One region of the Pseudoalteromonas sp. L23 genome, then DNA from elsewhere that is predicted to be linked to it. Evidence: predicted binding sites of a transcription regulator. Region 1 holds the regulator's gene; the other holds the start of a gene.
The links. The regulator sigma-54, encoded in region 1, starts transcription at its own class of promoters, with help from an activator protein. The targets are predictions, from matches to a motif close to GTTGGCACGNNNNTNGNNT.
Positions count from the first base shown of each region.

Region 2: the regulator sigma-54 is predicted to act here: its motif matches at 1,906-1,924, upstream of L3V43_RS15820 (flagellar assembly protein T N-terminal domain-containing protein).

Region 1 covers NZ_JAKKCW010000004.1:43,086-47,855, reverse strand. The annotation lists gene kdsC (3-deoxy-manno-octulosonate-8-phosphatase KdsC) at 1-271, shown strand, start outside; gene lptC (LPS export ABC transporter periplasmic protein LptC) at 268-822, shown strand; gene lptA (lipopolysaccharide transport periplasmic protein LptA) at 812-1,354, shown strand; gene lptB (LPS export ABC transporter ATP-binding protein) at 1,354-2,079, shown strand; gene L3V43_RS08915 (RNA polymerase factor sigma-54) at 2,126-3,625, shown strand; gene hpf (ribosome hibernation promoting factor) at 3,655-3,942, shown strand; gene ptsN (PTS IIA-like nitrogen regulatory protein PtsN) at 3,944-4,402, shown strand; gene rapZ (RNase adapter RapZ) at 4,395-4,770, shown strand, end outside.
Region 2 covers NZ_JAKKCW010000009.1:171,121-175,890, reverse strand. The annotation lists gene L3V43_RS15830 (FlgO family outer membrane protein) at 1-157, shown strand, start outside; tRNA gene L3V43_RS15825 (tRNA-Arg) at 491-565, shown strand; gene L3V43_RS15820 (flagellar assembly protein T N-terminal domain-containing protein) at 674-1,870, opposite strand; gene L3V43_RS15815 (flagellar biosynthesis protein FlgP) at 2,075-2,551, shown strand; gene L3V43_RS15810 (flagellar protein FlgN) at 2,626-3,054, opposite strand; gene flgM (flagellar biosynthesis anti-sigma factor FlgM) at 3,047-3,370, opposite strand; gene flgA (flagellar basal body P-ring formation chaperone FlgA) at 3,443-4,150, opposite strand; gene L3V43_RS15795 (chemotaxis protein CheV) at 4,291-4,770, shown strand, end outside.

The DNA.
Region 1 (4,770 bases):
AGAAAACAAGTTAGTGGCATATGATGAACTGAAGACTAAGCTCAACCTTAATGATGACGAAATTGCATATATTGGTGATGATGGCCCAGATCTACCCGTAATGGAACGAGTTGGTTTTGCCGTTGCCGTCAATGATGCACATCCTCTTGTTAAACATATCGCCCATTACACGACCTTGATGCCAGGTGGCTTTGGTGCCGTGAGAGAACTAACTGATCTTCTAATGCTCAGCCAAAATCACTTATTGACTTCCAAAGGATCAAGTACATGACCGTATTACGTGTCATCTTACTCATTGTTTTCGCTTCTTTAATGGTATGGATGTGGTCGCCCATGTTTAATCCATCAGAGGCGGATCCAGCAAAAGAAGATGAACCGTTAGCTAAACCCGATTATGTTGCAACCACGCTTCAGCAAACGACCTATAGTGAAAATGGCTTATTAAACTATCAGGTAACTGCTGATAAGATGGAGTTGTATCAAGATCTTGGCTTTAGTCACTTTGAAAAGCCCATTTTCACCTTATATAACGGTGAACAGAATTGGCAAATAAGCGCATTAGAAGCAACCCTATACGAAAACAACACCTTGATATTAGAGGGCAATGTGTTGGCAAAGAATTTAACGCCTAACGCCATGATCACGGATATCAATGCCGATAATGTAAGAGTTGAAATTAAGCAAAAATTGATGAAGTCGGAACACCCTGTCGTTATCAACGGTCCTAGTCTTAGGATCACAGGTAAAGGACTGCATGCGGATCTACAAAAGCAAGTGATCGAACTCATCAACCACACAAAGACAATTTATTATGACCAGTAAAATCATTAACAAACTAGTTTTCATCGGCTTGCTTGCAAGTTCTACTCTAGCAATTGCTGCAGAACAAAATGAAGTCATTATTGATGCTGGCCGTCAGCAAGCTCAACTGCAAAGCAACATCGGTATTTTTGAACAGAATGTTGTTATTATTCATGGCAACAGAAAGATAAATGCCGATCGCCTAGAGGTCCACCGCCGCGCGGAGCTCGGCATTAACAAGCAACTGCTTGTGGCAACTGGCAGCCCTGCCACTTTTAGCGAACGTCAACCCGATGGCAACTTACTAGAAGCCAAAGCAAATGAAATCCGTTACGACGTAGCGAAGGGAACCCTAGTGATTTCTGGTGATGCTGAAATCAATCAAACTGGGCAAAAAATCAATGCTCAAGTCATCACCTATGACATTGAAAAGCAATTGATCAGCGCTGAGCGCTCAGACCAAGAAGACTCTCGAGTAAGAACCATCCTTGTTCCTGTTGATGACAAAAAAGACGCTAAAGAGAAAAAAGCGCAGGAAGAAGGTAACAATTAATGAGCGAGCTCAAAGCAACTGGTCTAGCAAAGAGTTATAAAGGTCGTCAGGTCGTCAAAAATGTTGGTTTAAGTGTTCAGGCTGGCAGTATTGTAGGCTTATTAGGACCAAATGGTGCAGGTAAAACCACTACGTTCTACATGATTGTAGGGTTAGTACCAAGCGACAAAGGCTATATTCAGATTGATGACGAAGATATCACTTTGTTACCGATGCACAGCCGTGCACGACTTGGTATTGGCTATCTACCGCAAGAGTCTTCAATCTTTAGAAAACTCACGGTCTATCAAAATTTGATGGCGATTTTAGAAACTCGAAAAGACTTATCTAAAGTTGAAAGAGAAGCTGAACTAAACGAGTTACTGGATGAGTTTAATATTCAACACATTCGCGACTCACAGGGCATGGCATTGTCGGGAGGCGAAAGAAGACGAGTCGAAATTGCTCGCGCTTTAGCCGCAAACCCTAAGTTTATCCTGTTAGATGAACCTTTTGCTGGTGTTGATCCTATTTCGGTGTTAGATATAAAGACAATCATAGAGCACCTAAAAAACCGTGGTATCGGTGTGCTTATCACCGATCATAACGTTAGAGAAACACTGGACGTATGTGAAAAGGCCTACATCGTTTCACATGGTGAGTTAATCGCTGCAGGCACGCCAGAACATGTTTTGGCAGATCAAACCGTAAGAGATGTCTACCTAGGCGAACAATTCAAGCTATAGTTAAGACGTAGTATTAATAACTGTTAAAAAGGATTGTTAGAGATACATGAGGCAATCATTACAGCTGCGCATGGGGCAGCAACTTACAATGACTCCGCAACTGCAACAAGCCATTCGCTTGCTGCAGCTTAGTACATTGGATCTGCAACAAGAAATACAAGAAGCATTAGACAGCAATCCATTGTTGGAAGTGGAAGAAGGTGATAATACTGACGGCGAAAACGCTGACCAACACAGCCAAGAAAAGAGCCGTGCTGACGACAATCAAGATTCAGCCGATGAAACGCAGGTTAGTGACTATGAGATAGACTCAGATACCGCCATGAGCAAAGACACTGTGAGCGATGACCTTGCCATGGATGTCACTTGGGACGAGTATATGAGTGCAGCGCCTGCTGCAAGCTCAGGTCCACTTCCCGATGACGATAATGTTTATCAAGGGGAAACCTCTGAATCTCTCCACGATTATCTCATGTGGCAACTCGAACTGACACCATTTAGTCCAACAGATAGAGCTATTGCGATTGCGATTATTGAAGCGGTCGACCTGTCAGGCATTCTAACACTGTCTTGCGAAGACATTTTAGAAAGCATTAATGACGAGAATAGCGAAGAGCCTATTGAGCTAGATGAAGTCGAAGCCGTACTCAAACGCATTCAGCTTTTTGACCCTGTCGGTATCGCAGCGCGTAGTTTACAAGAATGCTTATGCATTCAGCTAAACCAATTCGCCCCAGATACCCCATGGATTGCCGAAACAAAAATGATCCTGACAGAGCATATCGACTTGCTTGCCAGCCGTGACTATCGAACTTTGGCTAAGAAAACGCGCCTTAAAGAAGCCGATCTCAAAGAGGTCATGACGTTAATACATAGCCTTAACCCAAAGCCTGCGGCAAGCATTATTCATGAAGAGCCTGAATATGTGATCCCTGACGTATCGGTGAAAAAAGTAAAAGGTCGTTGGGTCGTAGAGCTAAATCCTGATGCTATGCCTAAAATAAGAGTAAATGACCATTACGCTGCGATGTCTAGAACGGCGAAATCCAGTACGGATAGTCAGTTTATTCGCTCACATTTACAAGAAGCAAAGTGGTTTATTAAAAGCTTAGAAAGCCGAAATGATACTTTATTAAAAGTTACCAATTGCATTGTGCAACAACAACAGGCATTCTTTGAACATGGCCCCGAAGCAATGCGCCCTATGGTGCTAAATGATGTTGCTGAAATGGTTGAGATGCATGAGTCCACAATTTCCCGTGTGACAACACAAAAATACATGCATACACCTCGGGGAATATTTGAGCTGAAGTATTTCTTCTCTAGCCATGTAAGTACGGAAAATGGAGGTGAGTGCTCTTCTACAGCAATTAGAGCACTTATCAAAAAGCTGATAGCTGCAGAGAATACCGCGAAGCCATTGAGTGACAGCAAAATTGCAGATATCTTAGCAGAGCAAGGAATTAAGGTAGCGAGACGTACGATTGCAAAATATCGTGAATCCCTAGCCATTCCACCGTCAAATCAGCGTAAAAGCTTGATATAAGACGTAAAACCCAAGAAGGAAAAATGCTTATGCAACTAAATCTAACTGGTCGCCATGTAGAAATTACTGACTCATTAAGAGACTATGTCACCAACAAGTTTGCGAAGCTAGAAAGGCACTTTGATCATATCAATAATGTGCATGTGATCCTTGATGTCGAGAAACTAGTACAAAAAGCAGAAGCAACATTACACGTAAACGGCGGCGAGCTATTTGCATCAACAGAGCATCAAGATATGTATGCCGCAATTGATGGCCTTATCGACAAGCTAGATCGTCAAGTTATTAAACACAAAGAGAAGCTCACTCGACACTAAGATGAAATTAAGTGAATTAGTGAACAAGGACTGCAGTAAAGCTGCGGTCCTTTTTAATAGCAAAAAACGTATTTTAGAATACATCAGCGAACTGGCTCATAGCCAAATTCCAAATACCAGTCAGCATGCTATCTTGGACGCCTTAATGGCGCGAGAGAAATTAGGCAGCACAGGGATCGGTAAAGGCATTGCCATTCCCCATGGTCGACTTGAAGGTTTGGATAAAATCCTTGCAATGGTGCTTGTCAGCGAGCAAGGGATCCAGTTTGAAGCCATAGATAAGCAGCCTGTCGATATTTTTGTCGCGTTCATCGTACCCGAAGGTGATAATCAACAGCACCTGAAGACCTTAGCGGCGATTGCTGATACACTCAAAGACAAGTCTTTTTGCAAAATGCTTAGACAAGCAAAAAGTGACGATGAGTTATATACAGTGATCCAAGGTGAACTTGATGAGTGATGAAGAAAAAGGACTCGAGCTTATCATTATCAGTGGCCGCTCAGGCTCTGGTAAATCTGTAGCGCTTCGAGTATTGGAAGACTTAGGCTACTATTGTGTGGATAACATTCCGGTCAATTTGCTGCCGTCTTTAGTCCGCAGTGTTTCGGACAATTATAATAAAATTGCAGTCAGTATTGATGTTAGAAACTTACCTAAAGAACAGGACGAGTTTAATGACATTCTTGAATACTTACCAGGCTTTGCCAAACCTACCCTGTTTTATTTAGACAGTGACGATCAAACCCTGATAAAACGCTTCTCAGAAACACGCCGTTTGCACCCTCTTTCACTGCATAATCTTCCATTAGATGTTGCGATAAAGAAAG
Region 2 (4,770 bases), on a different contig from region 1:
TCCCAGCCATTTGCTCACAGGCACTATGGTTTACCGTCCACGAGGCGTGGAGGTAAATGCAAGATTGTTAGAGTTTAACACTAACTTAGTGATCGCAAGCACGGTGGTGACCATCCCGTATTTTATCCTTGATGATCAGGCAACCGCTGCAAGGTAGTACTTCAAATAGCGGTTTTTAGAAGAAAATACCGTTTAGGTTTTATTAAACGAAGAACTATCCTACTTCTTATTCACACCTCAAGTGAAGTAACTGATAGCGCAGTAGTGGGTCTTAACTGCTGCGTATTCACCTACTGAACCAGCTCATTTATTACCGCGAATAAATTGACTATTAACCTTTAAAAGTTCATTAAGATCAGTATACTAAAGCGAAGTCACTGAGATGCAGTACAACAGAGAATCAACAATTCTCGACTTTCATTGGTATTAAGTACCGCAGATCCCGCTAGTGAAGGTCAAAAAAGGCGATTGTTATCTGACTTTAGAGATTGTCCCCATAGTTTAATGGATAAAACAAGGCCCTCCTAAGGCTTAGATGTAGGTTCGATTCCTACTGGGGACGCCATTGGTATCACTTTTGCGTGGAATTACCAAAGTAAATGGGCGGCGGAAGCATGATGTAGAGTGTGTAAAGTCGTCGAAAATCTTGTCTGCGTCATAGGTAGTCTTAACCTTACAGTTCAAACTCATTTTCATTTTCTATTTGAATTTCAACCAAATCATTAATTTGCACATTGTGAAGTGGGCGATTACTGATATTTACCGCAATGGCGTTTTGCGCATTCACCTGGATCACTTGCAGTTTATTAATGGTTTTAATTTGATGCATAAATATTTTACCATCGACATTAGTCAGCGGATTACTATGCGCTACGTTAAGGATCTGGCCATTCTCTAAGCCATGCATGCGGCCCAAATTAATAACGACTTGTTCATCATCGATATGTAGGATTTTGCCGTTGGTTGGTAAGCAGGCCACCGCTGCGTTTAAATCAGTTGCGATTTGTATCAGCGTGGTTTGGATCTCATCAGCATAATCTGTCTGCCAAAAGCGCTCACTGTACACATCAATTAATTTGGTCTTCTTAAACGGCCACACGCCTTGAGTGGCATATTGCTTTTGCCACACCCTTTCATGAGAAAGTGCATCAAACAGCGCAAAGTCTACCTTGAAGCTTCTTAAATATTTATCACTTTGCCAAAATGCGAAGTCGCTATTAAGTTTATCGACACCTGCAATATCAGTAATTTGACTCAGTAATACAAATTGGCTGTTCGTATTTGCCGTAATGGTCTCGATTAGCTGTTCATTATAATCAAACCGCTGGCTGAAAAAGCGGTTAACGTCTATGGTCTGTGCGAAATAAGGAACAGGTTCTAAGCTCAACTTTTGTTCAGACATTGTCTGGTATAGGCGCTCGCTCACCGCTTTATTTATGTCAAAAATTTGACCTAGTGTTGCTTGGTGTTTATTTTTTAACTGACTTTGTGTGACTGCAACCTGTTTGTCGTAAGCACTAGTAGGGCACTGAGCACTCTGTGGGGTAATATCGATATGTAATGTCACCTGCCATGAGTCACCAACTTTTGCTTCAGCAATTACGTTGGCACTTTGGATTTCAGCATTTGAGCGGATCTTAAGTTGATCTTGGGTGAGTACACCATCGGTGACGGTTTGCACACTACTCACCGAAGCGCCAGAAAACAGCAAAGCTTGTGTGATGGCGTCATTTACCGCCTTTCTTTTGGCTTTTTGATGGTCGCCATTTTTAACGTCAGCTATGCCGGTAACTTCAAACCATTCAGCATAAGCTGGATGAACCAGGGTGATACACAACAGTGATAGACTGGTCGCGAATTGCTTTTTCATGTTTAAATGCCCAGATCAAAAACTACTCTTCAACTCAGCAATACCTGTGCCAAATTTTGGCAAGGTTCGTGCATAATCATACATTATGAAAGTTAATTTTATTTCTTGCCAATACTCAATGAAACCACAACAACCCTTGCGAGACCAAGATGTTGGGGAAGTGCTTAATTTTGATTGGTATATATTGTAGCGGAGTGGGGTGAAATGCGTATCACTAATTCTATCAGTTCAGTTGTTATGGTTTGTTCGCTAGCAGGGCTCAGCGGCTGTTCAAGCCTCGTTGATAAGCATATTGAATATGAAACAGTGCAACCGGAAACTTTTCCTGTTTTACGGGCTGTGGGGTACGCTCCTTTGAGTGCTCAGCCGGGTAATACTGCGGGTGAGAAGCAGCTAATGGCAATTAAAGTGTCAAAATTAGAAGCGTATCGTGAATTGGCTGAGCAACTGTATGGCCAGAATTTGACATCCACTATTACGGTAAAAGGAGCGGTTGCGCAAAACGACGGTCTTAAGAGCCAAGTAAATGGACTTGTTCGTGGGGCTAAGGTGCTGAAAAGTTACGCAGTTGGTGATACTTACGCGACGGAGTTAGAGCTTGATATGAAACGCGTTTATGATTTGTATATTACTCAAGTCAAGCCGCAGAAAATTAAGAAGATATCTTATAGCTTTAAGTAAGCACTCATCACATATTGCTTACTTAATGCGCTTCACTTCGATTGTTCCTCAATACTAAAATACGACAGGCGTGGCTACGCCTTTAGGTTACGTACCAATTCACTGTCGCTACTTTTCACGCTGCCATCTTGACCATATGTAATTGAAGTTGGTGCTCCAATTAAGATCCCTTTTAGTTCACGTGTGCTTACATTAGCCTGATGAGCCGTTTTAGCATTGATTTCATTTTTGGTTTGGCACTCACTGAGTAGTGCTCGCACTTTAGCAACTAGCGGGGCTACTTCACTGCTTTCAAAGACGTGAGACTCAGTTTTTGACAATTCATTGTCGAGCTTTTGCAGTTTTGAAATGAGAGTTAGCTTTTCACGAGCGATTTCTTTTAAGTTGTCGCCACGCCGAGACGCGAGCTCGTCAAGCTCACGAGCCAGAAGCTGGGTCATCGCTTCTAGCGTTGAGATTTGTTCTGAAAGTTTGTGGTGGCAGAGCCGAACCAAATCATCCATATATTTCGAACTCAAATGCAGCTATGTTTTTGGCTAGTTTTTCCGCGTCAACTTGATACTTGCCTTCTGCAATCGCTTTTTTCAGTTCTTCGACTTTCTTGTCGTCAAAGCCTGATGACTGCTGCGCTTTTTCGTTGACCGTTTTCAGCTGTTGCGCTTGTGGAGTCAGGCTCACTGAATCCGCAGCTGCTTTCGGTGTAGCTGGTGATTTAACTGATGCACTATTAGCATCATTTCTTTGCAATTCAGCCTTCTGTTGCTTAACATTATTAGCAACGGATGTAGACTGATTCTGACCGTTAACTTGATTAACCATGATTGTAGACCCAATAAAATTATACTCTCAGCCTTGTTATCGGCGTTTAATAGTATTACTTTAGCAAATTTTTTATAAATTCACCTCTACTGTTTCCACTTCTATTACTCTAGCACGTAAGGTTTTGCCAGAGCGAGCGTTTTTAATATTAATAAGTTCACCACGGTTGCCATCTTGCTGCGCTTCTCCTTGAGTTTTGATCACAAGCCCACCTGATTTAGCAATAATCGTCACAGTATCGCCTTTGCAGACCATGCAAATATGAGCCTGAGTAAAGGCTTGACCTTCTCTGATATTACGTTTGCTTCTACTGCCTATTAGTATCGACTTATCTTCTATATAGGAAACCCTACGAAAACGTTTCGGCTGATACTCTATTTTCACATCGTCATCCTGAATAACACGGCCTTTTTCTAACATGGTCGCGCTAACTAAAATAGGGAAGAGGTGATCGATACGCACGTGGACGTATTGAGTCCAGCTGAGGGTATCGTTGCATCTAATTTGTACTGTCACTTGAGTGTCAAAAGGCGGAGTCATTGCTGTACTATATTGCAACGGCGATTGACAATCCCTTGCTGGAATTCTTGAATCAAGTGGTATAGCAGTTAGTGATAGCTGGCTGTCGGGATCTTGCTCTACATTTGGTTCAACAAATTCTATTGCGCTTTGTTCTAAAGTTTTGTTGTCATATTGCTGACAATAACCATAGTCAACGCCTATAAAATAAGCGAACAAACAAAAAAACTGAATGTAATGGGTTTTTTTTAACAAACTCATGATGTTTCGACTATGCTTATGGGGTGAAACAAGGTATAAAGATTCTGCTTTAATAACTGCACCTAATCAAGGGTGGTAAACCATATCAGAGTCGAAGCAAAGATCGTTCCGATTAGCGGTTTATACAGTAGGAGATTGAAATGGCAGGTATTTTAGACTCGGTTAACCAACGTACACAGCTGGTTGGACAAAACCGTCTCGAGCTATTACTTTTTCGACTTCAAGGTCGACAGCGCTTCGGCATTAACGTTTTCAAAGTCCGAGAAGTGCTTCAATGTCCAGCATTGACAAGCATGCCCAAGTCAAACCCTTTGATTCGAGGGGTTGCTCATATTCGAGGCCAAACAATATCCGTAATTGACATGTCACTTGCGGTTGGTGGGCCTCCTATTCAAGATATTCGCAATTGTTTTATTGTAATTGCGGAATACAACCGTTCAGTTCAAGGCTTTTTAGTCAGTGCGGTAGAACGCATTGTGAATATGAACTGGGAAAAAATAATGCCCCCGCCATCTGGGGCAGGCCGTTATTCCTATTTGACAGCGGTTACAGAAATTGAAAACGAGCTAGTTGAAATATTAGACGTAGAAAAGATCCTCAATGAAATTTGCCCGATCAAC